One region of the Streptomyces sp. NBC_00846 genome, then DNA from elsewhere that is predicted to be linked to it. Evidence: riboswitches for the same ligand, from Rfam matches in the RefSeq annotation. Region 1 holds a riboswitch; each other region holds the start of a gene.

Region 1 (10,279 bases):
CGCGCGATCAAGTTCGAGACGTACGCGATCACCCGCATCCGGGGCGCGATGATCGACGAACTCCGGGCGCTGGACTGGATCCCGCGCTCGGTGCGCCAGAAGGCGCGGGCGGTGGAACGTGCCTACGCCACGCTGGAGGCGCAGCTGCGACGCACTCCTTCCGAGCCGGAGGTCGCTGCGGAAATGGGCATCGCGCTGGAGGAACTGCACGCGGTTTTCAGCCAGTTGTCGCTCGCCAACGTGGTCGCGCTGGAAGAGCTGCTGCACGTCGGCGGCGAGGGCGGCGACCGGCTGAGCCTGATGGACACGCTGGAGGACACCGCCGCCGACGATCCGGTCGAAGTCGCCGAGGACCGTGAGCTCAGGCGGCTGCTCGCCCGGGCGATCAACACGCTTCCGGAGCGTGAGAAGACGGTTGTCACGCTCTACTACTACGAGGGCCTCACGCTCGCCGAGATCGGCAACGTGCTCGGGGTCACCGAGAGCCGTGTCAGCCAGATCCACACCAAATCGGTGCTGCAACTGCGCGCGAAACTGGCCGACGCCGGCCGCTGACCCCCTCCTGGTGGCCGGTGCGGTTGTGGCTGCTTCGGGCACCAATAGGGGCCTTACGCGCCCTCTCGGACACCGGTCGCCGTAGAGTGGACGGGTGCCCAGGATTCGAGCGGCCTCGGTGGCCGAGCACCGGACCATGCAGCGCGACGCCCTCCTGGACGCCGCCCGCTCCCTGCTGTCCGAGGGCGGTACGGAGGCGTTGACCTTCCCCGCTCTCGCCGAACGCACGGGCCTCGCCCGGTCCTCCGTCTATGAGTACTTCCGCTCCCGTGCGGCCGTCGTCGAAGAGCTCTGCGCCGTCGACTTCCCCGTCTGGGCGGCCGAGGTCGAAGGCGCGATGGAGCAGGCCGCCACGCCGGAGGCGAAGATCGAGGCCTACGTACGGCGACAGCTCGACCTCGTCGGCGACCGCCGCCACCGGGCGGTCGTCGCGATCTCGGCGAGCGAACTGGACGCGGGCGCACGCGAGAAGATCAGGGCCGCGCACGGCGGGCTGATCGCCATGATCGTCGAGGCGCTCGGCGACCTCGGCCACGAACAGCCGAGGCTGGCGGCGATGTTGCTGCAGGGCTCGGTGGACGCCGCGGTGCGGCGTATCGAACTCGGCGTGGCGGAGGAGCCGGGCGTGATCGCGGACACCGCTGTCGCCATGATCCTGCGCGGCGTGCAGGGCGTACAGGACTGACGTCGGCGTCGCACGGCGGCGACGAGCAGAACGCCGGGGGCGGCGAGCCCGTCCCCGGCCCCCTCGGCCGAGGGCCGCGGCTCCGGTACGCCGAACACCGGCAGCAGCCGGGACGGCCCCCGCCGCAGCAGCCCGGGCGGCAGCAGCGACAACGGATCCAGATACGCGGCACCGCGCCGCAGCCCCCAGTGCAGACAGCCCGACGCGCAGTGGAAGGGCCCCGCCTCCATGACTGCCACGACCTGTCCCGCCACCACCTCCTCGTCCTTCGCGACCAGCGCGCGCACCGGCTCGTACGTGGTCCGCTGCGGTGGATCACCCGTCCCGGCCACCTCGATCGCCAGTACCCCGCGCCCCGCCACACGTCCCGCGAACGAGACCCGGCCCGAGGCCGCGGCGAGCACCGTCGTGCCCGGTTCCGCGGCGAGATCCACCCCGCGGTGGCCCCGCCCGTAGGCGTCGGCCGGCGGCTCCCATCCCCGTACGACCGCGGGCCGCCCGGACAGCGGCCACACGGCGGCAGGCGCGGCCCCCGTCCCTGCCGCTGTTGCGATCGGCGCACCGCACAGCGTCGCGAGAAGGGTCACCACCGCCACGAGCGCGGCCTCGCGGAAACGGAATCCGCGCACGAGCCGGAGTCGGCGCACGAGCCGGAGTCGGCGCACGAGCCGGAGTCGGCGCACGAGCCGGAGTCCGCGCACGAGCCGGAGTCCGCGCACGAGCCGGAGTCCGCGCACGAGCCGGAGTCCGCGCACGACAAGGGAAAGGGAAACGGTCGGATCGGGTGTGCATCGCATGGCAGAACGGTCCCGTGCCGCGCGGATTCGCGGGGATCATGGTCCGGATCTGTGGACTACCGACCGGTTGTGGACAACGCCGTCACCCGGCACCCGGCCCGTCCCGTACACTTCCTATGGCGATCCGGGTCACCGGGTCGACTTCGCACGCCCCGCCACCTCCCTCTCTGCGGGTGGTGGCCGCGCTCCTCGGTCCCTTGTGGCACGGCGCGTCGGGGCGTCAGGCGCGACAGCAATCCTGCGGTCGCGGCAACCGAGCACCTCAAGGAGTACGGCCATGGCCGTCGTCACGATGCGGGAGCTGCTGGAAAGCGGCGTCCACTTCGGTCACCAGACCCGTCGCTGGAACCCGAAGATGAAGCGCTTCATCTTCACCGAGCGCAACGGCATCTACATCATCGACCTGCTCCAGTCGCTGTCGTACATCGACCGCGCCTACGAGTTCGTCAAGGAGACCGTCGCCCACGGCGGCTCCATCATGTTCGTCGGTACGAAGAAGCAGGCCCAGGAGGCCATCGCCGAGCAGGCGACGCGCGTCGGCATGCCGTACGTCAACCAGCGTTGGCTCGGTGGCATGCTCACCAACTTCTCCACCGTCTACAAGCGCCTTCAGCGTCTGAAGGAGCTCGAGCTCATCGACTTCGAGGACGTGGCCGCCTCCGGCCTCACCAAGAAGGAACTCCTGGTCCTCTCCCGCGAGAAGGCCAAGCTGGAGAAGACCCTCGGTGGTATCCGCGAGATGCAGAAGGTGCCGAGCGCCGTCTGGATCGTCGACACCAAGAAGGAGCACATCGCCGTCGGTGAGGCGCGCAAGCTCCACATCCCGGTCGTCGCGATCCTCGACACCAACTGCGACCCCGACGAGGTCGACTACAAGATTCCGGGCAACGACGACGCGATCCGCTCCGTCACCCTGCTCACCCGCGTGATCGCCGACGCCGTCGCCGAGGGCCTCATCGCCCGTTCCGGTGCCGCCACCGGTGACTCGAAGCCGGGCGAGAAGGCCGCCGGCGAGCCGCTCGCCGAGTGGGAGCGCGACCTGCTCGAGGGCGACAAGAAGGCCGACGCCGAGGTGCAGACCTCCGCCGAGACCGAGAAGGTTGCGGACGCCGCCGAGACGCCGGCCGAGGCCGCTGCCGAGGCCCCGGCTGCCGAGGCCCCCGCCGCCGAGGCTCCGGCCGCGGACGCCGAGCAGGCCTGACACCTCCGTCTCCGTCACGGCTGAATGACGGCGGGGCCGGTGCCACGAGCACCGCCCCCGCCGTTTACCCGTAGATCTTTCAGACTTCGAGAGAGAAACACAGACTCATGGCGAACTACACCGCCGCTGACGTCAAGAAGCTCCGCGAGCTGACCGGCGCCGGCATGATGGACTGCAAGAAGGCGCTCGACGAGGCCGAGGGCAACGTCGACAAGGCCGTCGAGGCGCTCCGTATCAGGGGTCAGAAGGGCGTCGCCAAGCGCGAGGGCCGTTCTGCCGAGAACGGCGCCGTCGTCTCCCTCATCTCCGAGGACAAGACCTCCGGCGTTCTGCTCGAGCTGAAGTGCGAGACGGACTTCGTCGCCAAGGGCGAGAAGTTCCAGACCGTCGCCAACACGCTCGCCGCCCACGTCGCCGCGACCTCCCCGGCCGACCTGGCCGAGCTGCTCGCCTCCGAGATCGAGGCCGGCAAGACCGTTCAGGCGTACGTCGACGAGGCCAACGCCAACCTCGGCGAGAAGATCGTCCTGGACCGCTTCACGCAGTTCACCGGCGGTTACGTGGCTGCGTACATGCACCGCACGATGCCCGACCTCCCGCCGCAGGTCGGTGTCCTGGTCGAGCTCGACAAGGAGAACGCCGAGGCCGCCAAGGACGTCGCGCAGCACATCGCCGCCTTCGCCCCGAAGTACCTCAACCGCGACGAGGTCCCGGCCGAGACGGTCGAGAACGAGCGTCGTGTCGCCGAGGCCACCTCTCGCGAGGAGGGCAAGCCGGAGGCCGCCCTTCCGAAGATCGTCGAGGGTCGCGTCAATGGTTTCTTCAAGGACGTCGTCGTCCTGGAGCAGGCGTTCGCCAAGGACAACAAGAAGTCTGTCCAGAAGGTTCTGGACGAGGCCGGTGTCGCCCTGAAGCGCTTCTCGCGCATCAAGGTCGGCATCTGAGTCCGTCCGCGAACAACGGTGGACCCCGTTAGGGTCCAGTGCAGTCGTCGGCCGCACTCATGCCGTACGACCGCAGATCTGACGAGGAGGCCATTGCCGCTGAGGGACACCAGACCCACCGGCAATGGCCTTCTTCGTATGTGCACGAGGAGAATCTCCATGAACAAGGGCGCGGACGCCGCCAAAGGTGACCACAAGCGCGAGGACGGCAAGGTGCCCGGACGCTTCATGCTGAAGCTGTCCGGAGAGGCGTTCGCAGGCGGCGGAGGTCTCGGCGTAGACCCCGACGTCGTACACGCCATCGCCCGGGAAATCGCGGCAGTCGTCCGCGGCGGCGCGGAAATCGCGATTGTCATCGGCGGCGGCAACTTCTTCCGCGGTGCCGAACTTCAGCAGCGCGGCATGGACCGGGCCCGGTCCGACTACATGGGCATGCTCGGCACGGTCATGAACTGCCTGGCTCTCCAGGACTTCCTGGAGAAGGAGGGCATCGACTCCCGGGTCCAGACCGCCATCACCATGGGACAGGTCGCGGAGCCGTACATCCCGCTGCGCGCCGTGCGCCACCTGGAGAAGGGCCGCGTCGTCATCTTCGGCGCCGGTATGGGGATGCCGTACTTCTCCACCGACACCACCGCCGCCCAGCGCGCCCTGGAGATCGACGCCCAGGCGCTCCTCATGGGTAAGAACGGCGTGGACGGGGTCTACGACTCCGACCCGAAGACCAACCCCGACGCGGTGAAGTTCGACGCCCTTGAGTACAGCGAGGTGCTCGCCCGCGATCTCAAGGTCGCCGACGCCACCGCCATCACGCTCTGCCGTGACAACCAGCTGCCGATCCTCGTCTTCGAACTGACCGCCACGGGCAATATCGCCCGCGCGGTCAAGGGTGAGAAGATCGGCACGCTCGTGAGTGACCAGGGCACCCGGGCCTGAGAACCGGGGGGTCTTCCCGGGAAGCCGCGGGAGGGCCCGGGGCCTGTGGGGAACACCCCGGGACAGGTTCCGAAGGATGGACAACGGCCTGCCGGTCGGACACCGTGCAGGTGAGGACGCGACCCAGGACCCGCCGGGCCCGAGCACGCCGGGCCCACTCAAGACACGCAGGAGCACGTGGTGATCGAAGAAACCCTCCTTGAGGCCGAGGAGAAGATGGAGAAGGCCGTCGTCGTCGCGAAGGAGGACTTCGCCGCGATCCGTACCGGCCGTGCCCACCCGGCGATGTTCAACAAGATCGTCGCCGACTACTACGGCGCGCTGACCCCGATCAACCAGCTCGCCTCGTTCTCGGTGCCCGAGCCGCGCATGGCCGTCGTGACGCCGTTCGACAAGACCGCGCTGCGCAACATCGAACAGGCCATCCGCGACTCGGATCTCGGCGTCAACCCGAGCAACGACGGCAATATCATCCGAGTGACCTTCCCGGACCTCACCGAGGAGCGTCGTCGCGAGTACATCAAGGTCGCGAAGACGAAGGCCGAGGACTCCAAGATCTCCATCCGGGCCGTGCGCCGCAAGGCCAAGGAGATTCTCGACAAGCTGGTCAAGGACAAGGAGACCGGCGAGGACGAGGTGCGTCGCGCCGAGAAGGAACTCGACGACACCACCGCGAAGTACGTCGCACAGGTCGACGAGCTGCTCAAGCACAAGGAAGCCGAGCTGCTCGAAGTCTGATGAATGACTCTTCCTGGGGCGCCCCGCAGAGAGCCGGCCACTGGGGTCCGCCCGAGACGCAGGCAGCTCCGGCGGGTTCTGCATACGATGTGCATGGCGCCCAGCAGACTCGGCCCATGCCCATCGTGCCGGACGCCCCCGACGCAGGTAGAGACGCTGACGACCGTGATGACCGGGACCGGGGGGCCGCACGCCTGAGCGGCGGCCCCCTGTTCCGCGACGAGAAGCCGCAGGAGCCCATGTCCACCGCGCCGCCTCCCCCGCAGAAGAAACGTGCGGGTCGTGACCTGCGAGCCGCCATAGGGGTCGGTGTGGGGCTCGGCGCCGTCATCGTCGCCTCGCTGTTCATCGTGAAGGCCGTCTTCGTCGGTGTGATCGCCGTCGCCGTCGTCGTGGGCCTGTGGGAGCTCACCTCCCGGCTGGAGGAGCGCAAGGGCATCAAGGCGCCGCTCATCCCGCTGGCGGTCGGTGGCGCTGCGATGGTCGTGGCCGGATACGCGCGGGGTGCCGAGGGCGCCTGGGTGGCGATGGCGCTGACCGCGCTCGCGGTGCTCGTCTGGCGGATGACCGAGCCTCCGGAGGGCTACCTCAAGGACGTCACGGCCGGCGTGTTCGCCGCGTTCTACGTGCCGTTCCTGGCCACCTTCGTGGCCATGCTCCTGACCGCGGACGACGGACCGCAGCGGGTGCTCACCTTCCTGCTGCTGACCGTGGTCAGCGACACGGGCGCGTACGCCGTCGGCTGGCGCTTCGGGAAGCACAAGCTCGCGCCGCGCATCAGCCCCGGGAAGACCCGCGAGGGCCTGTTCGGGGCCGTCGCCTTCGCGATGGCCGCCGGTGCGCTGTGCATGCAGTTCCTGATCGACGGCGGTTCCTGGTGGCAGGGGCTGCTGCTGGGGCTCGCGGTCGCGGCCACCGCCACCCTCGGTGACCTGGGCGAGTCGATGATCAAGCGGGACCTCGGAATCAAGGACATGGGCACGCTGCTGCCGGGGCACGGCGGCATCATGGACCGGCTGGACTCGCTGCTGCCGACCGCCCCAGTGGTCTGGCTGCTGCTGGTGCTGTTCGTGGGCTCCGGCTGATCCCCCGAGCTCTACCTTCCTGACCTGGGCTTTTGCGAGTGAGGGTCCGTTGTCCACAGGGCGGCGGGCCCTCACTGTTCTGTCTGCGACACTGGATGGACCATGCCTAAGCCCGGAGAACTCACTTTCGTCGCGCCCCGCGGAGCCAAGAAGCCGCCGCGGCATCTCGCCGACCTCACGCCCGCCGAGCGCAAGGAAGCCGTTGCCGCGATCGGCGAGAAGCCGTTCCGCGCCCAGCAGCTCTCGCAGCACTACTTCGCGCGGTACGCGCACGACCCGGCGGAGTGGACCAACATCCCGGCCGGTTCGCGGGACAAGCTCGCCGAAGCGATGTTCCCCGATCTGATGTCCGTGGTCCGCCACATCAGCTGCGACGACGACACCACCCGTAAGACGCTGTGGAAGCTGCACGACGGGACGCTCGTCGAGTCCGTCCTGATGCGCTACCCGGAGCGGGTGACGATGTGTATCTCGTCACAGGCGGGATGCGGGATGAACTGCCCCTTCTGCGCCACGGGACAGGCCGGTCTCGACCGCAATCTGTCGACCGCCGAGATCGTGCACCAGATCGTGGACGGCATGCGGGCGCTGCGCGACGGGGAGGTCCCGGGAGGCCCGGCGCGGCTTTCCAACATCGTCTTCATGGGCATGGGTGAACCGCTGGCCAACTACAAGCGGGTCGTCGGCGCGATCCGCCGGCTGACCGACCCGGAGCCGGACGGGCTGGGGCTCTCGCAGCGCGGGATCACCGTCTCCACCGTCGGCCTGGTGCCCGCGATGCTCCGCTTCGCCGACGAGGGCTTCAAGTGCCGTCTCGCCGTGTCGCTGCACGCCCCGGACGACGAGCTGCGCGACACGCTCGTCCCCGTGAACACGCGGTGGAAGGTGCGTGAGGTGCTGGACGCCGCGTGGGAGTACGCGGAGAAGTCCGGCCGTCGCATCTCCATCGAGTACGCGCTGATCCGGGACATCAACGACCAGGCATGGCGCGGCGATCGGCTCGGCCGGCTCCTCAAGGGGAGGCGGGTGCACGTCAACCTGATCCCGCTGAACCCCACGCCCGGGTCCCAGTGGACCGCGTCGCGTCCCGAGGACGAGAAGGCCTTCGTCGAGGCGATCGCGGCACACGGGGTGCCGGTGACCGTGCGGGACACCCGCGGCCAGGAGATCGACGGCGCCTGCGGGCAGTTGGCGGCGGCCGAGCGCTGAGGCCGGAACGGCCCGTGTAACCTGGGCCTGAAATCAACTTCATAGAATCAACTTCATATTCCGACAGGGGAGCGCCACAGCGCTGAGAGTGCGGCACCGAGGACAGGTCGGCCGCAGACCCTCTGAACCTCGCCCGGGTCATTCCGGGTAGGAAGTTCGGTCATCAACTCATGCTGTTGCGCCCTGCCCGCCTCCCGTGGGCAGGGCCGCGTCTCTTCCTGGCCAAAACCCAGGAGGAATCCACAATGAGCACCACGCGCAGGACCAAGCAGCTCGCGGCGACGGCCGTTGCCGCCGCGCTCGGCGTCACCGCGCTTGCCGGATGCGGGAGTTCCGATACGTCGGACTCCGGTTCCGGCTCCGAGAAGAGCTCGGGCTCGAAGACCGTGACGCTCGTCAGCCATGACTCCTTCAACGCCTCCAAGGACGTGCTGAAGGAGTTCACCGAGCAGACCGGCTACACCGTCAAGGTACTGAAGAGCGGCGACGCGGGTGTCGCGCTCAACCAGGAGATCCTGACCAAGGGCTCCCCGCGCGGTGACGTGTTCTTCGGCGTCGACAACACCCTGCTCTCCCGCGCCCTCGGCAGCGGTCTCTTCACGCCGTACGCGGCGAAGGGCATCGACCAGGTGGCGTCCGATACCCAACTCGACGCCACCGAGCACCGGGTCACGCCGATCGACACCGGCGACATCTGTGTCAACTACGACAAGAAGTACTTCGCCGACAAGAAGCTCGCGCCGCCGCAGTCCTTCGAGGACCTGACGAAGCCCGCGTACAAGAACCTCCTCGTCACCGAGAACGCCCAGACCTCCTCGCCCGGCCTCGGCTTCCTCCTCGGCACCGTCGCGACCTACGGCGAGAAGGGCTACCAGGGCTACTGGAAGAAGCTGAAGAGCAACGGCGTCAAGGTCGTCGACGGCTGGGAGCAGGCGTACAACGAGGAGTTCTCCGGCTCCGCGGGCGGCAAGAACGCCAAGGCCGACCGGCCGCTCGTCGTCTCGTACGCCTCCAGCCCGCCCGTCGAGGTGCTCTACGCGAAGCCGCAGCCCACTGCCGCCCCGACCGGGGTCGCCACCGGGACCTGCTTCCGCCAGATCGAGTTCGCGGGGCTGCTGAGCGGCGCGAAGAACGAGGCGGGCGGCAAGGCCCTGCTGGACTTCCTGATCAGCAAGAGGTTCCAGGAGGACATGCCGCTCAACATGTTCGTGAACCCGGTCACCAAGGGCGCGAAACTGCCGGAGCTCTTCACGAAGTTCGGTGCAACGGTGGACAGGCCGACGACCGTCGCCCCGGACCAGATCTCCAAGAACCGTGAGCAGTGGGTCCAGTCGTGGTCCTCGCTCGTAGTGAAGTAGCGAAGACGCCCGTACGCGGAACGGGCGCGGGCGGGCAGGGCCCGGGCGGGACGGGCCCGGGCGGGACGGGTGCGCACCGGGACGGGCCGCGTGGTGAGGAGCCGCGCGGCCGCTCCGGGCACGCGGACGTCGCGCGCGCGAAGGCGCGGCGCGGGGGCGCGGCGCGGCTCGGCCTGATGACCCTGCCCGTCGCGTTCTTCGCCCTGTTCTTCGCCTATCCGGTCACCGCGATCGTCGGCCGTGGCCTGAAGGCTGACGGCGTCTGGCAGTTCGGCCGGATCGGCGAGGTGCTGACCCGGCCGGACATCCGTGACGTCCTCTGGTTCACCACCTGGCAGGCGCTCGCCTCGACCGCGCTGACCCTGCTGATCGCACTGCCCGGCGCCTATGTCTTCGCCCGCTTCGACTTCCCCGGCAAACAACTGCTGCGGGCGGTCGTCACCGTGCCGTTCGTCCTGCCGACCGTTGTCGTCGGGACAGCCTTCCTGGCACTGGTGGGACGCGGCGGGTTCATGGACGAGCTCTGGGGCGTGCGCCTCGACACCACCGTCTGGGCGATTCTGCTCGCCCATGTCTTCTTCAACTACGCGGTGGTCGTACGGACCGTGGGCGGGTTGTGGTCACAGCTCGACCCGCGGCAGGAGGAAGCCGCCCGGGTGCTGGGAGCCGGGCGGTTCGCCGCCTGGCGGCGGGTCACCCTGCCGGCCCTCGCACCCGCCGTGGCCGCCGCCGCGTTGATGGTCTTTCTCTTCACCTTCACCTCTTTCGGCG
Region 2 (10,279 bases), 1.9 Mb from region 1:
TCCTTGTTGATCCGGTAGCCGACCGGGTGCTGCATCCAGGAGTTGGCCGCCAGGATGAAGTAGGCGGACAGGACAGTCCCGATGGAGACCATCCAGATGCAAGCGAGATGAATCTTCTTCGGCAGCTTGTCCCAGCCGAAGATCCACAGTCCGATGAACGTGGACTCGAAGAAGAAGGCGATCAATGCCTCGAACGCGAGCGGGGCACCGAAGATGTCGCCGACGAACCGCGAGTAGTCGGACCAGTTCATACCGAACTGGAACTCCTGGACGATGCCGGTGACGACGCCCATGGCGATGTTGATGAGGAAGAGCTTCCCCCAGAACTTCGTGGCTCTGAGGTACTTCTCGTTGTTCGTCCGCACCCAGGCGGTCTGCAAGCCGGCGGTGAGCGCGGCGAGAGAGATCGTCAGAGGGACGAACAGGAAGTGGTAGACGGTGGTGATACCGAACTGCCATCGCGCCAGGGTTTCCGGCGCCAGAGCTAGCTCCACGTCGTCGTCTCCTTACGTCGCCGTAGTCACAGCGGCAGTCTGCCCCTTAAATCCGACTAATCACGGGAGGAACAGGACACGCTTGTGAACGCGTTCACATTCACAAGCAATTATGACGCACGGACTTTCGGGACGTTCGGGCGGGGTACCCCTCTTGGGATGTTCCGATCAATCACCCCGAAGCAGACACTCCCGGAACACCCCGGTCCTGGCACCTCCCGGCCCCGAACGCGAAGGCCCCGTACCTCGCCGAACGAGGTACGGGGCCCTGGGCCTTCCGGTGCGCGCAGGCTGCCTGCGCCGCTCTACAGCTCCCTGCGGTACGACTCCGCGGCCTTCAGGAACAGGTCGTTCGCCTCGTCCTCCCCGATCGAGACCCGCACCCCCTCGCCCGCGAACGGCCTGATCACCACACCGGCCCGCTCGCACACCGCGGCGAAGTCGGCGGTACGGTCCCCGAGCCGCAACCAGACGAAGTTCGCCTGGGACGGAGGAACGGTCCACCCCTGGTCCGCCAGCGCCCGCTGCACCCGGTTCCGCTCGCACACCAGGGAGCCGACCCGTCCCAGAAGTTCGTCCTCGGCACGCAGCGAGGCGACCGCCGCGTCCTGTGCCAGCTGGCTGACCCCGAAGGGCACCGCCGTCTTGCGCAGCGCGGCCGCCACCGGCTCGTGGGCCACGGCGAAACCGACCCGCAGACCCGCCAGACCGTACGCCTTGGAGAACGTCCGCAGCACGGCCACGTTGGGCCGGTCCCGGTAGATCTCGATGCCGTCCGGCACCTCGGCATCGCGGATGAACTCCCGGTACGCCTCGTCGAGGACCACCAGGACATCGCCCGGCACCCGGTCCAGGAACCGCTCCAGCTCGGCCCGGCGCACCACGGTGCCGGTCGGGTTGTTGGGATTGCAGACGAAGATCATCCGGGTGCGGTCCGTGATCGCGTCCGCCATCGCGTCGAGGTCGTGCACGTCACCCTCGGTCAGCGGGACCTTCACCGAGGTCGCACCGCTGACCTGCGTGATGATCGGGTACGCCTCGAAGGAACGCCAGGCGTAGATGACCTCGTCCCCCGGACCCGAGGTGGCCTGGAGCAGCTGCTGCGCCACACCGACCGAGCCGGTTCCGGTGGCGAGGTGCGAGACGGGCACACCGAAGCGGTCGGCCAGCTCGTTCATCAGACCGGTGCAGGCCATGTCCGGGTAGCGGTTGAAGTTCGCGGCCGCCGCCAGGGCGGTCTCCATCACCCCGGGCAGCGGGGGATAGGGGTTCTCGTTGGAGGACAGCTTGAACGCAACCGGTCCACCGGCAGCAGCCGGCTTGCCCGGCACATAGGCGGGGACGCCGTCCAGCTCGGCGCGCAGCTTGGGGCTCGTCTCGCTCACCGCAGGTCCTCCTAGACCGTCTGTACACATCAATACTGCTCACCTTATGAGGATTGGGCTCCGCTGCGAATGGCCGGAGCGTCCCGAACGCCCCGCGCGGCCGGGGACGGGGGGAGCGCTTCCCTCTCTGACGCGCGCCGGTGGCTCACTCCGTGGCGCGCGTCCCCCGAAGAGGTGAGATGAGACCTCTTCGAAACATCGACCATTTAGTAGGCCCATCGGGTTCGACGCATGACACACTACGGTCAACCTCGCCAATGCCCTTGCTTTTCAAGGCATTTGATATGCAATGATCATGCAGAAACGTGCCTGTCAATGAGTGAATATGCGGCCGGGTCAACCTCCCTTCCGAGCCCTACTATCGGCTCGCCATGACAGCAGCAGGAAAGCACCAGGTGAGCCGGTCGGAGACACCCCGGCGCAGCGGCCGGCAAGGACGAGCGGGAATCCGGGATGTGGCCGCCGCCGCCGGGGTCTCCATCACGACCGTCTCCGACGCGCTCAACGGCAAGGGCAGGCTCCCGGACGCCACCCGCCGCCATGTCCGCGAGGTCGCAGAGCGCCTGGGCTACCGCCCTTCCGCCGCGGCCCGAACCCTCCGTACCGGCAAGTCCGGCCTCATCGGCCTGACCGTGACGACCTACGGAGACGAACCCTTCACCTTCACAGAATTCGCCTATTTCGCCGAGATGGCCAGAGCGGCCACCTCCGCCGCGCTCGCGCGCGGCTACGCCCTCGTCATCCTGCCCGCCACCTCACGCCACGACGTCTGGTCGAACGTCGCTCTCGACGGCACCGTCGTGATCGACCCCTCCGACCAGGACCCGGTCGTCACGGAACTCGTACGCCAGGGGCTGCCCGTCGTCTCGGACGGCCGTCCGGCCGGCACCCTCCCGGTCACCGCCTGGGTCGACAACGACCACCGGGCCGCCGTGCTCGACCTCCTCGACCATCTCGCCGCCGCCGGAGCGCGCCGCATCGGCCTGCTCACCGGCACCACCACCGACACGTACACCCGTCTCTCCACCACCGCGTACCTCCACTGGTGCGAGCGCGTGGGCCAGGACCCGGTGTACGAGTCCTACCCCGCCCACGACCCGTGCGCGGGCGCAGTCGCCGCCGACCGGCTTCTCGCCCGCCCGGACCGGCCCGATGCCGTCTACGGGCTCTTCGACCCCAACGGCACCGATCTGCTGGCCGCCGCCCGCCGATACGGCCTGCGCGTCCCCGAGGACCTGCTGCTGGTCTGCTGCAGCGAGTCCACCGTGTACGCGACGACCGAGCCCCCCATCACCACCCTCTCGCTCAAGCCGCGCAGGATCGGCACGGCGGTCGTCCAGCTCCTGATCGACGCCATCGAAGGCGTGCAACACGACGGGCCGGTGGAGCAGGTCATACCGACGGAGCTCATCGTCCGGACGTCCTCGCAACGCCGTCCACCCCGCACCACGGTCAGTGCGCCCCGCTCCCCCGCCGGGGATTGATCAGGCGATTTCGGACCAATCGGCCGGTGAACCTGACGTGCGCCGGGATTCACCACCCCTGGTGCGTCACAGAGCACGATTCGCATTCCTATGATGGGCGCACGACACCGCGGACCGCCCCGACCAGCAGGGCCCGTCAGGTGTACGGCGGCGCGACGGTGGTGGAGGGGTCGATGACACAGGGGGCCGGTCAGGAACCCGTGGTGCGGACTGCGACGTTGCGTGACTTCCGCGTACCGCCCTATGCGCAGACTGCGGTGCCGCCTTCACCGCCGCATCCGGGCAACGCCGTTCCGGGAGGCGAGCTGCCGGAGGGGTACACCCCCACCGCACGCGACCTTCCGGTGATCAACCGCGGTGACACCGTCCAGGTGCGGGCCGTCCCCGACCCGCGGCCCGCCCCGGAGCCGGGGCTCGGACCGCTGTACGTCGTCGGCGATGTCCACGGCTATCTGGCCGAGCTCCACGCCGCCCTCGCCGAGCAGGGCCTCATCGACGCCGAGGGCAACTGGTCCGCGGGCAATGCCCGACTCTGGTTCCTGGGCGACTTCACCGACCGGGGACCCGACGGCATCGGCGTCATCGACCTGGTGATGCGCCTCTCCGCCGAGGCCGCGGCCGCGGGCGGTTATTGCAAGGCCCTGATGGGCAATCACGAACTGCTACTCATCGGCGCCAAGCGGTTCGGCGACACCCCGGTCAACTCCGGCGCCGGCACCGCCACCTTCCAGGCCGCCTGGCTGCTCAACGGCGGCCAGAAGAACGACATGGAGCGGCTCCAGGACGTCCACCTCCAGTGGATGTCCCGGCTCGACGCGATCGTCGAGGAGGACGGGCATCTGCTGACCCACTCCGACACAACGGCATACCTCGACTACGGCAGTACCATCGAGGACGTCAACGACACCGTGCACGCCATTCTCACGCGTAACGACGCCGATGAGTGCTGGGACCTCTTCCGGAAGCTCACGAAGCGGTTCGCCTTCCGCGACGAGTCGGGGCCGCAGGCCGTACGGGAGCTGCTGTCGGCCTACGGCGGACAGCGCATCGTCCACGGTCACAGCCCCATTCCGTACCTACTCGGCGAGGTCGGCTCGGAGGACGGAGAGGACGGTTCCGGTCCCGTGGTCGACGGCCCGCACGTGTACGCGGACGGGCTCGCCATCGCCATGGACGGCGGAGTGACCATGGCCGGAAAGCTACTGGTCGTCCAACTGCCCCTGCATGACTGACGTCCATCCGGGAAGACGCTTCACGACCTGACCGCGCCGACCACCGGGCCTATTTACGGAAATCCCCTGTCACCCCGTGCCGTGGGCGCTCTACCATCGGCGTATCAGTAGCAGGCTCTCCTCCGTTTCCGCCCAACTGCCCGGTCCACGCGGGCATTCAGGCCCAACGGAGCATCGGGGGATGCACATGAACAGCGCTCCGCACCTGCTGGCCGAGGACCGCCCCGAGTACGAGCGGATCCTCGACGACGCACTGCGCCATGCCCATGAACGACAGGATCTGGCCGCGGTCGGCGAGCGGCTCAACGCCGTGCAGCTGCGCACCATGGCGCTGGACGCCACGGCGCTGATCACCGCAACGGCCGCCACCGAGTACGAGCACTATGTGAAGGCCCGCGAAGAGCTGCGCGGACCCGACGAGGAAATGGACGAGGATGCCGGTCCCGGGTCCGGCATGAACCCTCAGAGCCAGTCGGGCGCCGGCATAGGAGCTGTCGTCACGGTTCTGGCCCCCGTGCTCGCCGGCACCGCCGCGTTCATATTCCTGCTGGCCGGCTATCTGCTGAAACTGCTCAGCCCGCCTCCGTCCTTCGCCTCCACCATGGTCGCCGCGGGCTGGTTCTTCGCGGCGGTCATGGCCGCCGCCATCCTGGCCGCCGCCGTCGGACTGCTCGTCACCGCACTGCGCAACGGATCGACGTCGCAGCCCGCCGAAGATCCCGGGAGCGAGCTTCCGGAGGATGTGGCGCGTGCCAGGGAGGCGTGGCGCCACGCACTGCTGGAGCGCGGCATTCTGCCATTCCTCAGAGACGCGCTCGCCGACCCCGCGGCCGGCCCCGCGGCACGCACCCCGCACCGCTCGGAGCACCGCATCCCGAAGATCGGCTACAGCCGGCCGGACTTCACCAGCCCCGACGACGGCCCGGCGGCGGGCCCCCGCCCGACCTTCACCAGCCCGGACTTCACCAGTCCCGACTTCGGCGGCCCGGAGCATGAACCGGACTGACCGGATCCGGGTAACACGTACCCCCGCCAGGAACACCGCGTCGGCCAACGCGCCCGCGCGCCGGGACCAGCGTGGGTCAGCGGTCCCATGGCTTCGGGCGCGCCAGCGCCTCCCACTCGGGGCGGAGCAGTGAGAGCACCGCGACGTCATGGCGGCGCCCCCGGTGCAGACACGCGGATCGCCGTATCCCCTCCTGGACGAACCCCGACCTGACGAGAACGGCGAGCGCGGCCGCGTTGTCCGTGTGGGTGACCGCCTGAAGGCGGTACATGGGCAACTCGCCGAACGCCAGGTCCGTCAGCGCGTCGACTGCGTCCGTGCCGTATCCGCGACCGCGGTGCTGCGGCGCCAGCATCAGCTCGACCTCGGCCGTACCGTCGGCGACATCCTGTTCGGTCAGGGCCACGTGGCCGACAGGCGTGCCGTCGGGAAGCACGACGACGAAGTCGTCACGGTCCTGGTCGTCGTGGTAGCGCTCGATGCGTTCCCGCAGCGACGTGAGCGAACGTGGCCAGATACCCATCGCATGAGCGGTTGCCGGATCGGACCGCCACTCCTGCAGCAGTTCGGCGTCATCGACTTCCACGGGAACGAAGGCGACTTTCCGCCCTCGCCAACACGGCTTCCGGCCCGCCTCGTTCGCCTCCGCCACGCTATCGCTCATGTGCGGATCCTACGGACACGCAACCGCCCTGATCACCTGCTTTTCGGCACCGAGCGTCCGGAGCCTGCCGCGCGAACGCGGAGAGCCGCGGCTGAGTGGCGAAGATCTGCTGCGGTCTTCGCCCCTCGGCCACGCGTCAAACGGATCAGTCCGCGATCGGCAGATAGACCCGGTTGCCGGCTGCCGCGAACTCCTTGGACTTGTCCGCCATGCCCGCCTCGATCTCCGCCTGCGAACCGCCGTGTTCGCGACGGATGTCCTGGGAGATCTTCATCGAACAGAATTTCGGCCCGCACATCGAGCAGAAGTGCGCGGTCTTCGCCGGTTCGGCGGGCAGCGTCTCGTCGTGGAACTCCCGTGCCGTGACCGGGTCGAGAGCCAGATTGAACTGGTCCTCCCAGCGGAATTCGAAACGGGCGTCGGAGAGCGCGTCGTCCCAGTCCTGCGCCCCCGGGTGCCCCTTGGCGAGGTCTGCCGCATGGGCCGCGATCTTGTACGTGATGACGCCGGTCTTCACGTCGTCACGGTTGGGCAGGCCGAGGTGCTCCTTGGGCGTGACATAACAGAGCATCGCCGTGCCCCACCACGCGATCATCGCCGCGCCGATGCCCGAGGTGATGTGGTCGTACGCCGGAGCGACATCGGTGGTCAGCGGGCCGAGCGTGTAGAACGGCGCCTCCTCGCAGATCTCCTGCTGGAGGTCGATGTTCTCCTTGATCTTGTGCATCGGGACATGGCCCGGGCCCTCGATCATGGTCTGGACACCGTGCCGCTTGGCGATCGTGTTCAGTTCGCCGAGTGTGCGCAGTTCGGCGAACTGGGCCTCGTCGTTGGCGTCGGCGATCGAGCCGGGGCGCAGACCGTCGCCCAGCGAGTACGTCACGTCGTACGTAGCGAGGATCTCGCAGAGCTCCTCGAAGTGCTCGTACAGGAACGACTCCTTGTGGTGCGCGAGACACCACGCCGCCATGATCGAACCGCCGCGGGAGACGATGCCGGTCTTGCGTCGGGCGGTCAACGGGACGTACGGCAGGCGCACGCCGGCGTGGACCGTCATGTAGTCGACGCCCTGCTCGGCCTGCTCGATGACGGTGTCCTTGTAGATCTCCCAGGTCAGCTCCTCGGCCCGGCCGTCGACCTTTTCGAGCGCCTGGTAGAGGGGAACGGTGCCGATCGGCACGGGGGAATTGCGCAGTACCCACTCACGGGTGGTGTGAATGTTGCGGCCGGTGGACAGATCCATGACGGTGTCGGCGCCCCAGCGCGTCGCCCACGTCATCTTCTCCACCTCCTCCTCGATGGAGGACGTCACCGCGGAGTTGCCGATGTTGGCATTGACCTTCACCAAAAACCGCTTCCCGATGATCATCGGTTCGATCTCGGGGTGGTTGACGTTGGCCGGCAGTACGGCCCGGCCTGCAGCGATCTCCTCGCGCACCACCTCCGGCTCGACGTTCTCCCGGATCGCCACGTACTCCATCTCCGGGGTGATCTCACCCCGGCGGGCATACGCGAGCTGGGTCACCGGCTGCCCGTCCCGGCTGCGGCGGGGCAGCCGGGGCCGGCCGGGGAAGACCGCGTCGAGGTTGCGCAGTCCTTCCCCGAGCTCTCGGCTTCGCTCGAGCAGGGGAGACCCCGTCCGCGGCGAGGTGTGCTTGAGCCCGTCGTCCTCGGGGCGTGCGGGGCGGCCCGGGTACTCCTCGGTGTCGCCGCGCGCGATGATCCAGTTCTCCCGAAGCGGTGCGAGTCCGCGACGGACATCGGTCTCGGTGGTGGCATCGGTGTACGGCCCCGACGTGTCGTACAGCGTCACGTCCTTGCCGTTGGTGAGGTGCACCTGACGGACCGGCACCCGGAGGTCCGGGCGTGAGCCCTGGACGTATCCCTTGTGCCAGCCGATGGACTTCCCGGCCTCGGCGCTCTGGTTCGAGGCAGGCGTGTGTGCGTCCGCTGTGGTCATGAGACCTACTCCCTACGCCGGCATTACCCGGTAACAGGTTCGGCGGTCGGCGCAGCCTGTCCCGTACGGATGTACGGATATCAGCGCCCTCTCAGCCCGGTGCTCCGAGCTCCCGCGTGTGCAAAGGTCCCTCAACGCTAGCGCCCCGTCCGGCGCAATGAACAGAGGGCCCCTCTCTTCTTGCGATGATCGGCCGGTGACGTCCCCCCAAATCGACTCCGAACCGCGAGGCCATCAGCACGGCCACTCGCACAGCCATGGCCCCGCAGCGCCCGTCTCGAAGCATCTGCGCAAGGTCATCACGGCCGTGCTCATCCCGTTCGCCACCGCGGTCGTCGTCGGCCTGGTGGTGCTCTGGCCGGGTGGCGCGCCCCCGCACGATCGGACCGGTGTCGGTTTCGACCGGCAGACCCAGCAGGCGAAGGTGGTGAAGGTCGACAAGGTGGACTGCAAGGACGTGAACGCCTCCCAGATGCCCGTCAGCGGCGAGACCACCCCGCCGTCGGGGAGCGGGCCGGGGCTGTGCGAGAAGGCCACCGTCGAGGTGACGACCGGCCACGACAGGGGCCGGACCTTCGTCGAGATCGTCCATCCCGACGCACCGCGTCAGTTGCGCCGGGGTCAGGGCGTGGTCGTGGCGTACGCCCCCGACGCGCCCCATGATCTGCAGTACTCGGTGACGGATGTGAACCGGAAGTTCCCGATGGCGCTGCTGGCCGGGGTCTTCGCCCTGGTCGTGGTCGCGGTGGGCAGGATGCGCGGGGTGATGGCACTGGTCGCGCTCGCCGTGTCGTTCGCGGTACTGACCCTGTTCATCCTCCCGGCCGTCCTTCAGGGCTCGAATCCCCTGCTCGTCGCGGTGATCGGGGCCAGTGCGATCATGCTGATCGCGCTCTACATGTGCCACGGCTTGACGGCCCGCACCTCGGTCGCGGTGATCGGCACACTGATCTCGCTCCTGCTGATCGGGCTGCTCGGATCACTCTTCATCGGCTGGGCGAGCCTGACGGGCAACACCGACGACAGCACCGGTCTCATCCACGGCCTGTACCCGCACATCGACATGAGCGGCCTGCTGCTGGCCGGTGTCATCATCGGTTCGCTCGGGGTCCTCGACGATGTGACGGTCACCCAGACATCCGCGGTCTGGGAGTTGCACCAGGCGAACCCGATGATGGGTGCGCGGGGGCTCTACAAGGCGGGGATCAGGATCGGGCGCGACCACATCGCCTCGGTCGTCAATACGCTGGTGCTCGCCTACGCGGGCGCCGCGCTGCCGCTGCTGCTGCTGTTCTCGATCGCCCGGAGCAGTGTGGGGACGGTGGCCAACAGCGAGCTGGTGGCGGAGGAGATCGTACGAACGCTGGTCGGCTCGATCGGACTGGTCGCCTCGGTGCCGGTGACGACGGCGCTCGCCGCGCTGGTCGTCTCCGCGGACCGCACAGGGCTCGGCGCGGAAGCCGGGGCTCCAGCACCCGTACGGGCCGGGAGAGGCCGCCGTCGTAGGGCGAAGTCTTGAACGCCTCCATCACGGAGAGCGATTCACCCATTCGGCAGGTGTCGCGTTCGACCGGCGGGCCGGTCTGAGACCCCGTGCTCTTCAGCCGGCGTTCTGTTCCTCGGCGAGGATCCGGCCCAGGGCCTCTTCCAGATTGCCCTCGAAGTCACCCAGCGTGCACTCCTGCCCGAGCGGCACGAGTTTGTCCGTCCGGTCGAGAAAGGCCACAAGTGGCGCGGTACCGGCCCGAAAGAGGGCGCGGTCCTCGCCGACCTGGAGCCGGATATGTACATCGGAAAGCCCCTCGGGCTCCGTGGGTCCGATGTGCACATCGCCGTCGCCACTGGGGCTGTTGAGGCCGTCGAGCAGCAGCTCACGACCGAATGCCCAGGTGACGGGGGCGTCGCCGGGCAGATGGAAGGTCATCCGGATCGCATACGGATCACACACTTCGTACCGGAGCTCCACCGGGATCCGGAAAGAGAGCTCCTCGGAAACGAGGAAGCTCATCATGACCTCAGCTTGAACCGACTCGCGCATCGTTCAACCCCGCAGT
Region 3 (10,279 bases), 3.9 Mb from region 1:
ACCACCTTGTCGCCGTCGATGAAGGCGGCAGGCACCTGGAGCGCCCGGTTCTCACCACGTCGTACGGCAATGAGCTGGCCCTCCTTGACCAGCTGCCGTACGCGCGTCACCTCGACACCGAGCATTTCGGCGATGTCGGGGAGGTGGAGCCAGGCGGGGACGAGAGCATCGATCTTTGCGTCAATCTCGGTCACGGGGACAAGCCTGCCATCCCGGACTGACAGCCGATACCCGGACTCAGCCCTTCAGGGCGTCGCGGACCACGTCCGCGACGCGGCAGTGGCTCTGCTGGTCGCGGGTGACCCAGCCGTGCGCGGTCGTCAGGGAGCGCGAGTAGCAGGCTCCGGTGTCCGTGGTGCCCCGGTAGGTCTCGGTCGAGGCTCCGTCGGCGGACTGGACGACACCGTTCGTGCGGGCGATGCTGCCGGTCGAGTCCACGGTGTCGTCCGTGACCGCGTCCGTGTGCCACGCGTGTGCGGAGCCCTTGCGGGACGTGTCGACGAGCACCCGGCGCTGGGTGACGGCGGCCCGCATGTCGTAGTTGTTGTAATCGCCGTACAGCGGGATGTCCATGTCCACGTCGATGGGGTAGGACCAGGTGTTCCGCTGCGCGTCCGTGCGCCCGTGGAGCTGGGTCGTCACCGTGGTGGAACCGTGGTCACGCTGGTGCATCACCTGGTGGCTGCCCGTGCGGGAGACGTTGTCCGTGTTGGTGTACGCGAACTCCTGCTCGACGGTGGTGGTGACCCGGCCCTTCGAGGTCTCGACATAGCCCGAGATCTTCCAGGAGCGGCCGGTCGACACGGAGACGTCCGTGGAGCCGTCCTTGCGCGGGGTCTGGACGGTCTTCACGACCGGGGCGTGGCTGAGCGTGTTGGCGGTCACCTTGCCGCTCGTGCGGGACGCGTGCGCATCCGTGTCGAGGAAGAGCGAACCGTCGACGTTCCAGCCGTCGGCCGCGCCGTACGGGGTGATGCTGATGGCGTGCGGCTTGCCGTCGGCCAGCAGACCCGCGAAGGGGGTGAGGTCGATGTCGTACGCCTCGGTCTTGAACTGGTCGACGGCCGGGATCGGGCGCCACAGGGTCGGCACGATGCCGCCGGAGTACACCACGGGGTACGGCTGGGCGAGGCCGGCGGGCTGTCCGTCGACCGCGACCTGCACCTCACGGTAGGGGCCGCCGCCGCAGAGGTAGTCGGGGGCGGTTTCCGCCAGGTCGCTGGGGACCGCGTCGAACCACTGCTCGTCGCAGCCGCTCCCGCGTGCGTAGACCTCCAGGCGCGCCTTGGTCAGGTTACGCGGGAAGGTGACCTCGGTGCGGGTGGAGCCGCCCTTGCCGACGTTCATCCAGGGGGCGCTGTCGGAGTCGGTGTCACCGAGCGGGACGATGCGGTCGGCCGTGCCGGCGGCCGGGTGACGCTTGTCGGCCTGGTAGTACGTGATCTTCAGGTTGATCCTGTACACGCCGGTGTACGTGTCGTTGACGACATTGCCCAGTTCGAGCTGGAGCTTCTGCGGGTCCTTGAGGAGCGGCGCGAAGTCGGTGATGTCCTTGGCGACGTGCCAGCTGATGCCGTCGTCGTCGGGCTCGGCGGTGCTGGTGCGGAAGACCTCCGCGCCACCGATGAAGACCGCGGCGAGGCGGTCGTACTGACGCCCCTTCACGCTGCCCGACCAGTCGAGGACGACCTTGTTCCACGGACCCTTGCACTTCTCGGGCGGGGTGAGCGTGGTGGTGTACGGCGGCCCGCCGAGGGTGTAGCCGAAGTCGTGGTCGACGGCCGTCACCGAGCAGCTCTTGGTGTCCGGGCGGGAGACCGGCGGCAGCGCGTCGATCGGATCCTGGTAGTCGACAGCCGGGTTGGAACCGGGCTTGGGAGTGGCGCCCGCGTACGCCGGGGCGGCGAGTGCGCCTCCGACGAGGGCAATCGACGCCGAGGCCATGGAGATTCCGCGCAGCGCGCGGGCCCATCTGTGTCGAAACATGCGCATCCTTCGAAGAGTATGAAATGAGCACTCGAAAAGATGCACAGTGCACTAACTTCTGACCTCCCCCAAGAGGTTGTCCACATAGCGGACATCAACGTCCTTAGCCCGTACGCCTACTGACGAGTCGCCGACTTCAGCGGTACGGAGGGGTCGGCGGCCCGTGCCGGATCGAGCCGCACCCCCGCCTCGATGAGCTTGCGCCCCTGCGCCAGATCGCGTGGCCGGCCGACGGCGAGGACCGCGACCAGGACGCCGTCGCGCAGCCAGCACACCGACCAGGCGGGGCCGGCGGGATCGCCGCGCCACAGCAGGGTGTCGGCGCTCCCGTGGTGGCCCGCGTACTGCACGAACCGGTCGAACTGCTCGGACCAGAAGTACGGCACGGGGTCGTACGTCAGAGGCGCGGGTTCACCGTCGGCAGCGGCGGCGATGATGTTGGCGGCGGCGGTCCGCGGGCCCTGGAGGGCGTTGTCCCAGTGGTGGACGAGAAGGCGTTCGCCGTACCGGGCGGAGGGGAACGAGGCGCAGTCACCAACCGCGTACACATCGGGCTGCGAGGTGCGCAGCGCCCCGTCGGCGGTCACCGATCCGTCGGGGCCGAGCGCGATGCCGGAGCCGGCCAGCCAGTCGGTGGCGGGCCGTGCGCCGATTCCGACGACGACCGCTCCGGCCGGGATCGTGCGGCCGTCCGCGAGGATCACCCGGCCCGGTTCGATGCGGGCGACCCGGGCTCCGGTGAGGAGTTCGGCGCCGCTCTCGGCGTACCAGGCGGCCATCGGGGCGGCGACCTCGGCGGGCATCGCGCCCGCGAGGGGCCGGTCGGCGGCCTCGACGACGGTGACCTCGCAGCCCGCGGCGCGGGCCGCGGTGGCGAACTCGGCGCCGATCCAGCCCGCGCCGACGACCACGACGCCGTGCCGCTCGTCGAGGACGGGACGCAGCCGCGCCGCGTCGTCGAGGGTGCGCAGCAGATGGACGCCGGGCACCCCCTCGGCGCCGGGCAGGACGACCGGTTCGGCGCCGGTTGCGATCACCAGCACGTCGTAGGGCACGGGTCCCGACGGGGTGTCCAGCTCATGCGCGCCGGGGCGCACGCCGGTGACTTCGCGTCCCAGTTGCAGATCGATGTCCAGCGCATCGAAATCGACGTCGAAGGCGGAGTCCTCGGCCTTGCCGAGCAGCACCGCCTTGGACAGCGGGGGCCGGTCGTAGGGCTGGTGCGGTTCGGCGCCGATCAGGGCGACGGAGCCGGTGAAGCCCTGTTCCCGCAGGGCCACCGCCGTCTGCACACCGGCCATGCCCGCGCCGACGATGACGACGCGGCGCCCTGCCTGCCGGTCCGGCTGCTCTGACTGCTGCTGCTCGCTCACCCGTACACCTTAAGCATCTGACACCTCGTCAGGAAAGTGGGATCTCTTCCACCGTGCTCGTCCCGCCACCCTCCTGCGACTGGGCGCACAACTGCTCTGCCAGTAACCCGATTTGGCGAACATAGGCACGATTGAGTGAACGGCGTGACGTTCTGTGGGTATGCCTGGCGAGGTGTGCGTAACGCATGTAAAGCGATCCGGGACGTCGCGTGTGGTGTCAGCAGTCGGGGCCCCCGTTCCACCGGAGCGATGGTTCGGGGCCTCCCCGTCGCCTCTGACCACACCCACATGGCCAGGTCGCGGGGATTCCACCCACGTGGAACGGGCCCATACGTGATATTCGTCGCCGCCCAGGAGACGAAAGCGGAGGACCAGTGCGCCCAAGACCGTTCGGGGCGTACCGGTGAGACAGGACCCGTTCCTGCTCACTGCCCAGGAACGGTTTAGGGTGGCCTAAAACACTCGCGGGAGTCCGGACGCACCGGGCTGAGAGGGAGGCTGGGGCGGCCTCCGACCGTACGAACCTGATCCGGGTCATGCCGGCGAAGGGAGGGGTTGGCACCCATGCGTTCTTCTCGGAACGGAAACGGATCCGACGTCCTCGTCATCGGGGGCGGGATCATCGGTCTGGTGACCGCCTGGCGGGCCGCGCAGCGCGGACTGCGCATCGCGGTCGCCGACCCCGAACCGGGCGGCGGGGCCGCCCAGGTGGCGGCCGGCATGCTGGCCGCCGTCACCGAACTCCACTACGGCGAACAGATGCTGCTGGCCCTCAATGTCGCCTCGGCCGCCCGCTATCCGGCCTTCGCGGCCGAACTGGAAGCGGCGAGCGGGCGGGAGACCGGCTTCCGCGCCTGCGGCACCCTGGCCGTCGCGCTGGACTCCGACGACCGCGCCCATCTGCGGGAACTGCACGCCCTGCAGCAGCGTTCGGGCCTGGAGTCGGAGTGGCTCACGGGCCGCGAATGCCGCCGTCTGGAGCCGATGCTCGCGCCCGGCGTCCGCGGTGGTCTGCGGGTCGACGGCGACCACCAGATCGATCCGCGCCGGCTGGCCGCCGCGCTGCTGACCGCCTGCGAGCGGGCCGGGGTGGTCTTCCACCGCGACCGGGTGGAGCGCCTGACGGTCGTACGCGACCGGGCCACCGGAGCCGTGCTCGCCGGAGGCACGGAGCTCGGCGCCGACCAGGTCGTGCTCGCCGCGGGCAGCCTCAGTGGCCGGCTGCCGGGGCTGCCGGCCGAGGTCGTGCCGCCGATCCGGCCGGTGAAGGGGCAGGTGCTGCGGCTGACCGTGCCCGCCGCGTACGCCCCCTTCCTCACCCGGACGGTCCGGGCCATGGTCCGGGGCAGCCACGTCTATCTCGTACCGCGCGAGAACGGCGAACTGGTCGTCGGCGCCACCAGCGAGGAGATGGGCTGGGACACCACTGTCACCGCGGGCGGCGTCTACGAGCTGCTGCGGGACGCCCACGAGCTGGTGCCCGGCATCACCGAGCTGCCGCTCACCGAGACCCGCGCCGGTCTACGCCCCGCCACCCCCGACAACGCCCCGCTGCTCGGCCCCACGGCCCTGCCCGGTCTCCACCTCGCCGCCGGCCACCACCGCAACGGAGTGCTGCTCACCCCCGTCACCGGCGACGTCATGGCGGCGCTGCTGGCCGACGGCGAGCTGCCCGAGCCGGCCCGCCCCTTCACCCCGCACCGCTTCCCGCCCGCCGCCGCCCCCGTACGTCAGGAGCAGCCCGCATGACCGAGCCCGCGCCCCTCTCCGAGCCCGCGCCCCGCCCCCGGCCCGCATCGCCCTCCGATCCCGCGCACCTCTCCGCACACGTCCCCGTACCCGTCTCCGTCTCCGTGAACGGCGAGGTCCGTCTCCTCGCCGCGGGCATCACCCTGGACGCCCTTGCCGCCACCCTGACCACGGCGCACTCCGGCGTCGCCGCCGCCGTCAACGAGACCGTCGTCCCGCGCGGCCGGTGGTCCGCCACCGTGCTCGGCGACGGTGACCGCGTCGAGGTCCTGACCGCGGTCCAGGGAGGCTGACGATGGCCGACGACCTCTTCGCCCTCGGCGACACCTCCTTCGGCTCCCGGCTGATCATGGGAACGGGCGGGGCACCCAGCCTCGATGTGCTGGAGCGTGCCCTGACCGCCTCCGGCACCGAGCTGACCACCGTCGCGATGCGCCGCCTCGACCCGACCGTGCAGGGCTCGGTCCTCTCCGTCCTCCAGCGGCTCTCCATCCGCGTCCTGCCGAACACGGCGGGCTGTTTCACCGCGGGCGAGGCCGTGCTGACCGCCCGGCTGGCCCGCGAGGCGCTCGGCACCGACTGGATCAAGCTGGAGGTGGTGGCCGACGAGCGGACCCTGCTGCCCGATCCGATCGAGTTGCTGGACGCCGCGGAGACCCTGGTGGACGACGGCTTCACCGTGCTGCCGTACACCAATGACGACCCGGTGCTGGCCCGCAGGCTCCAGGACGTGGGGTGCGCGGCGGTCATGCCGCTCGGCTCCCCCATCGGCTCCGGCCTCGGCATCCGCAATCCGCACAACTTCCAGCTGATCGTCGAGCAGGCCCGGGTGCCGGTGATTCTCGACGCGGGCGCCGGGACGGCCTCGGACGCGGCGCTCGCGATGGAGCTGGGGTGCGCGGCGGTGATGCTGGCGTCCGCGGTGACCCGGGCCCAGGAGCCGGAGCTGATGGCCGCGGCGATGCGGCACGCGGTGGAGGGCGGGCGGCTGGCGTACCGCGCGGGCCGGATCCCGCGCCGCCACTTCGCCGAGGCCTCGTCGCCGGTGGAGGGGCGCGCGGCGCTGGACCCGGAGCGCCCGGCCTTCTGACCCGCCGGGACGCCGTGAACCGCATGTTCCTGTCACGGCTCGGCTGCAGTACGGCCCCGGGACCGCTCCGGCCCGTAGGAGTCCGTGGCGGCTCGTAGACTCGCATGCGTGGATACGACCCTCCAGGACCCTCTCGTCGGGCAGCTGCTCGACGGCCGCTACCGCGTCGATGCCCGCATCGCCGTGGGCGGCATGGCCACGGTCTACCGGGCCATGGACACCCGGCTCGACCGGGTGCTCGCCCTCAAGGTGATGCACCCGGCGCTCGCCACCGACGCCTCGTTCGTCGAGCGCTTCATCCGCGAGGCGAAGTCCGTGGCCCGGCTCGCGCACCCCAATGTGGTCGCGGTATTCGACCAGGGCGCCCAGGGTCAGTACGTGTACCTCGCGATGGAGTACGTCGCGGGCTGCACCCTGCGTGACGTGCTGCGCGACCGCGGCGCCCTGCAGCCGAGAGCCGCGCTGGACATTCTGGAGCCGGTCCTGGCCGCCCTCGGTGCCGCGCACCGGGCGGGCTTCGTGCACCGCGACATGAAGCCGGAGAACGTCCTCATAGGGGACGACGGCCGGGTCAAGGTCGCCGACTTCGGTCTCGTACGGGCGGTGGGCGCCGTCACCAGCACCACCGGCTCGGTCCTGGGCACCGTCTCCTATCTCGCCCCTGAGCAGATAGAGCACGGCACGGCGGACACCCGTACCGATGTCTACGCCTGCGGTGTCGTCCTGTACGAAATGCTGACCGGCGCCAAGCCACGCGCCGGAGACACCCCCGCCCAGGTCATCTACCAGCACCTCAACGAGGACGTCCCGGCCCCCTCGGCCGTCGTCCCGGGACTTCCCGTCGCGCTCGACGACCTGGTGGCGAGCGCCACCGCCCGCAATCCCGAGGTCCGCCCGTTCGACGCGGTGGCGCTGCTCGCCGAGGCCCGTGAGGCCCGCTCCGGCCTGACCGACGCCCAGCTGGACGCCGTACCGCCGCAGGCCCTCGCCGAGGCGCACGACGCCGCCGAGGACCTTACGAGCGTGATCCCCCGGCTGATCCCGGCCGATCAGGGCGTCGCCCATCACACCAGCCGACTGGAGATGCCCGCGCCGATGCCGCCGCCCGCGCCGCGCGGACCGTGGCGCTTCGGTCCGCGGCGCTCCGTCTTGGCCGCGGTCCTCGCCGTGCTGCTGGTACTGGGCGTCGGCACCGGTGTCTGGTACATCAACTCCGGGCAGTTCACCCAGGTGCCCTCACTGCTCGGCCAGACCGAGAAGACCGCCCAGCAGCGGCTCTCGGACGCAGGTCTGGAGCTCAAGAGCGTCAAGCGGTCCTACAGCGACACCGTGGAACGCGGCAAGGTCATCAGCAGCGACCCCGAGTCCCGTGCCCGCATCCGGAGGAACGACGCGGTGACACTCGTCGTCTCGCGCGGCCCCGAGATCGTGAAGGTGCCCGATGTCCAAGGCCTCGCGCTCGCCGACGCCAAACGTGATCTGAAGGAGGTCGGCCTGGTGCCCGGCATGGTCACCAAGGAGTTCAGCGAGGAGACGGCACGGGGCGAGGTGATCCGTACGGACCCCGCGGCGGGCGCCGAGCGCCGCTCCGGCTCCGCGGTCGCCCTGGTCGTCAACAAGGGCGCTCCGGTCGATGTGCCCGATGTCACCGGGCTGTCCGTCGAGGACGCCACCGCCGCGCTGGACGAGGAGGGGCTGAAGGCCGAGGTGCTGCCCGACCGGGTCCACTCCCCCGAGGTCGCCGGCGACATCGCCCATCAGTCGCTGGGCGAGGGCAGCCGGGCTGCCGAGGGCGACACCATCACGCTCACGGTCTCCAAAGGGCCGCGGATGATCGACGTCCCGGACGTCACCGGGAAGGACGTCGACGACGCCAGGAGCGAGCTGGAGGCCGCGGGCTTCGAAGTCAAGGTCGACCGCCCGTTCCTCTCCTTCAGCGGCACCGTCGCGAGCCAGTCCGTCGACGGCGGCGAGCAGGCCCCCGAGGGCAGCGCCATCACCATCAAGACCAAGGGGCTCTAGATCCACATGCGCAACGCAGTCGGTGGCCATGTTCCCGTGGCCGGCGGCCTCGCCAAGGTCGGCCTCACCTACGCCCGCGAGATGGCGGCGGAGGCCGTCCAGGTCTTCGTCGCCAACCCGCGCGGCTGGGCGACGCCCGTCGGCAACCCGGCCCAGGACGAACAGTTCCGCGCCGAGTGCGCCGCCGAGTCCATACCGGCGTACGTCCACGCCCCGTACCTGATCAACTTCGGCTCGCACACCGGGGCCACCGTCGAGAAGTCCGTGGACTCACTGCGCCACTCACTGCGCCGGGCCCGCGAGATCGGCGCCCTGGGCGTCGTGGTGCACACCGGATCGGCGACCGGCGGCCGCCCGCGCGAGCAGGCCCTCGCGCAGGTCCGCACGCACATGCGGCCGCTCCTGGACGAGCTGACGCACGACGACGACCCGTATCTGCTGCTGGAGTCGACCGCCGGACAGGGCTCCTCGCTCTGCTCACGGACCTGGGACTTCGGCCCGTACTTCGAGGCTCTCGACGCCCACCCCAAGCTCGGCATCTGCCTCGACACCTGCCACATCTACGCGGCGGGCCACGATCTGACCGGCCCGGCGGGCATGCGCCGAACCCTGGACCTCCTGGTGGACACGGTCGGCGAGGGACGGCTGAAACTGATCCATGCCAACGACTCCAAGGACGTGGTGGGCGCCCACAAGGACCGTCACGAGAACATCGGCGCCGGGCACATCGGTGAGGAACCGTTCCGGGAACTGTTCGCCCACCCGGCCACCGCCGGCGTGCCGCTGATCATCGAGACGCCGGGCGGCAAGGACGGCCACGCGGCGGACGTGGCGCGGCTGAAAGGGTTGCGCGGGCCCCAGGGTCAGAGTTCGGGGCCGTCCCCCGGCTCCTCCTGATACGAGTAGCGCTGCTCGCGCCACGGATCGCCGATGTTGTGATAGCCGCGCTCCTCCCAGAAGCCGCGGCGGTCGGCCGTCATGTACTCGACGCCGCGGACCCACTTGGGCCCCTTCCAGGCGTAGAGGTGCGGCACGATGAGCCGCAGCGGGAAGCCGTGCTCGGCGGTGAGCAGCTCGCCACCTTTGTGCGTGGCGAAAAGCGTTCGGTCCGAGGCGAAGTCGGAGAGCCGCAGGTTCGAGCTGAACCCGTACTCGGCCCAGACCATCACATGGGTGACGTTCGGCGCGGGCGGTGCGAGTTCCAGGATCGTACGGGCGAGCACGCCGCCCCATTCGGCGCCGAGCATGCTGAATTTGGTGACGCAGTGCAGGTCGGCGACCACCGAGGTGAACGGCAGCACCGAGAATTCCTCGTGGTTCCAGCAGTGCTTCTCGCCGTCCGCCGTGGCACCGAAGACCCGGAACTCCCAGCGGTCGGGCTTGAACTTGGGCACGGGCCCGTAGTGGGTAACCGGCCAACCACGCTGGAGTCGCTGTCCCGGCGGAAGCTCGGACTGCTCTGACGCGCGGTTTTCCCGGCTTTCCGGCTGACCCATGACTCCATGGTGACAGACAGGCAGGGGTGGTACCGACCAGGGCATGGGCAATTCAGGCAACTCGTACTAAGCATGTACTTACTGGACGATCACCGGGTGCGGTGCGAGGATGCGGCCAACTTGACCAGTTCACCGGTTGGAAGGAGCCTCTGCGATGCAGGGCGACCCCGAGGTCCTTGAGTTCCTGAACGAGCAGCTGACCGCCGAATTGACTGCCATCAACCAGTACTTCCTGCATGCAAAGATGCAGGACAACTTCGGCTGGACGAAGCTCGCGAAGTACACCCGCTCCGAGTCGTTCGACGAGATGAAGCACGCGGAAATCCTCACGGACCGCATCCTCTTCCTCGATGGACTGCCCAACTACCAGCGGCTGTTCCATGTACGGGTGGGCCAGACCGTCACCGAGATGTTCCAGGCGGACCGTCAGGTCGAGGTGGAGGCGATCGACCGCCTCAAGCGCGGGATCGAGCTGATGCGCGGCAAGGGTGACATCACGTCCGCAAACATCTTTGAATCGATCCTGGAGGACGAGGAGCACCACATCGACTACCTCGACACCC

What was found. Region 1 has a riboswitch for thiamine pyrophosphate ahead of OG936_RS26105 (thiamine ABC transporter substrate binding subunit). Riboswitches for the same ligand answer to the same signal wherever they lie in the genome.
Region 2: another riboswitch for thiamine pyrophosphate. It lies ahead of thiC (phosphomethylpyrimidine synthase ThiC); the one in region 1 lies ahead of OG936_RS26105 (thiamine ABC transporter substrate binding subunit).
Region 3: another riboswitch for thiamine pyrophosphate. It lies ahead of thiO (glycine oxidase ThiO); the one in region 1 lies ahead of OG936_RS26105 (thiamine ABC transporter substrate binding subunit).

The regions. Positions count from the first base shown of each region.
Region 1 covers NZ_CP108846.1:5,653,124-5,663,402, forward strand. Annotated here, with positions in the region: gene whiG (RNA polymerase sigma factor WhiG) at 1-555, shown strand, start outside; gene OG936_RS26065 (TetR/AcrR family transcriptional regulator) at 674-1,240, shown strand; partial or broken gene OG936_RS26070 (peptidoglycan DD-metalloendopeptidase family protein) at 1,453-2,037, opposite strand; gene rpsB (30S ribosomal protein S2) at 2,315-3,238, shown strand; gene tsf (translation elongation factor Ts) at 3,346-4,182, shown strand; gene pyrH (UMP kinase) at 4,342-5,118, shown strand; gene frr (ribosome recycling factor) at 5,299-5,856, shown strand; gene OG936_RS26095 (phosphatidate cytidylyltransferase) at 5,856-6,941, shown strand; gene rlmN (23S rRNA (adenine(2503)-C(2))-methyltransferase RlmN) at 7,044-8,150, shown strand; TPP riboswitch at 8,206-8,322, shown strand; gene OG936_RS26105 (thiamine ABC transporter substrate binding subunit) at 8,396-9,508, shown strand; gene OG936_RS26110 (ABC transporter permease) at 9,685-10,279, shown strand, end outside.
Region 2 covers NZ_CP108846.1:3,781,504-3,791,782, reverse strand. Annotated here, with positions in the region: gene OG936_RS17450 (cytochrome ubiquinol oxidase subunit I) at 1-494, opposite strand, end outside; gene hisC (histidinol-phosphate transaminase) at 800-1,879, opposite strand; gene OG936_RS17440 (LacI family DNA-binding transcriptional regulator) at 2,251-3,363, shown strand; gene OG936_RS17435 (metallophosphoesterase) at 3,537-4,595, shown strand; gene OG936_RS17430 (hypothetical protein) at 4,777-5,601, shown strand; gene OG936_RS17425 (GNAT family N-acetyltransferase) at 5,678-6,265, opposite strand; gene thiC (phosphomethylpyrimidine synthase ThiC) at 6,411-8,225, opposite strand; TPP riboswitch at 8,218-8,351, opposite strand; gene OG936_RS17415 (YibE/F family protein) at 8,422-9,744, shown strand; gene OG936_RS17410 (SsgA family sporulation/cell division regulator) at 9,826-10,263, opposite strand.
Region 3 covers NZ_CP108846.1:1,737,843-1,748,121, forward strand. Annotated here, with positions in the region: gene OG936_RS08035 (Rv2175c family DNA-binding protein) at 1-194, opposite strand, end outside; gene OG936_RS08040 (peptide-N4-asparagine amidase) at 238-1,986, opposite strand; gene OG936_RS08045 (NAD(P)/FAD-dependent oxidoreductase) at 2,103-3,359, opposite strand; TPP riboswitch at 3,814-3,928, shown strand; gene thiO (glycine oxidase ThiO) at 3,924-5,108, shown strand; gene thiS (sulfur carrier protein ThiS) at 5,213-5,401, shown strand; gene OG936_RS08060 (thiazole synthase) at 5,404-6,198, shown strand; gene pknB (Stk1 family PASTA domain-containing Ser/Thr kinase) at 6,307-8,220, shown strand; gene OG936_RS08070 (deoxyribonuclease IV) at 8,227-9,117, shown strand; gene OG936_RS08075 (sulfite oxidase-like oxidoreductase) at 9,084-9,716, opposite strand; gene bfr (bacterioferritin) at 9,871-10,279, shown strand, end outside.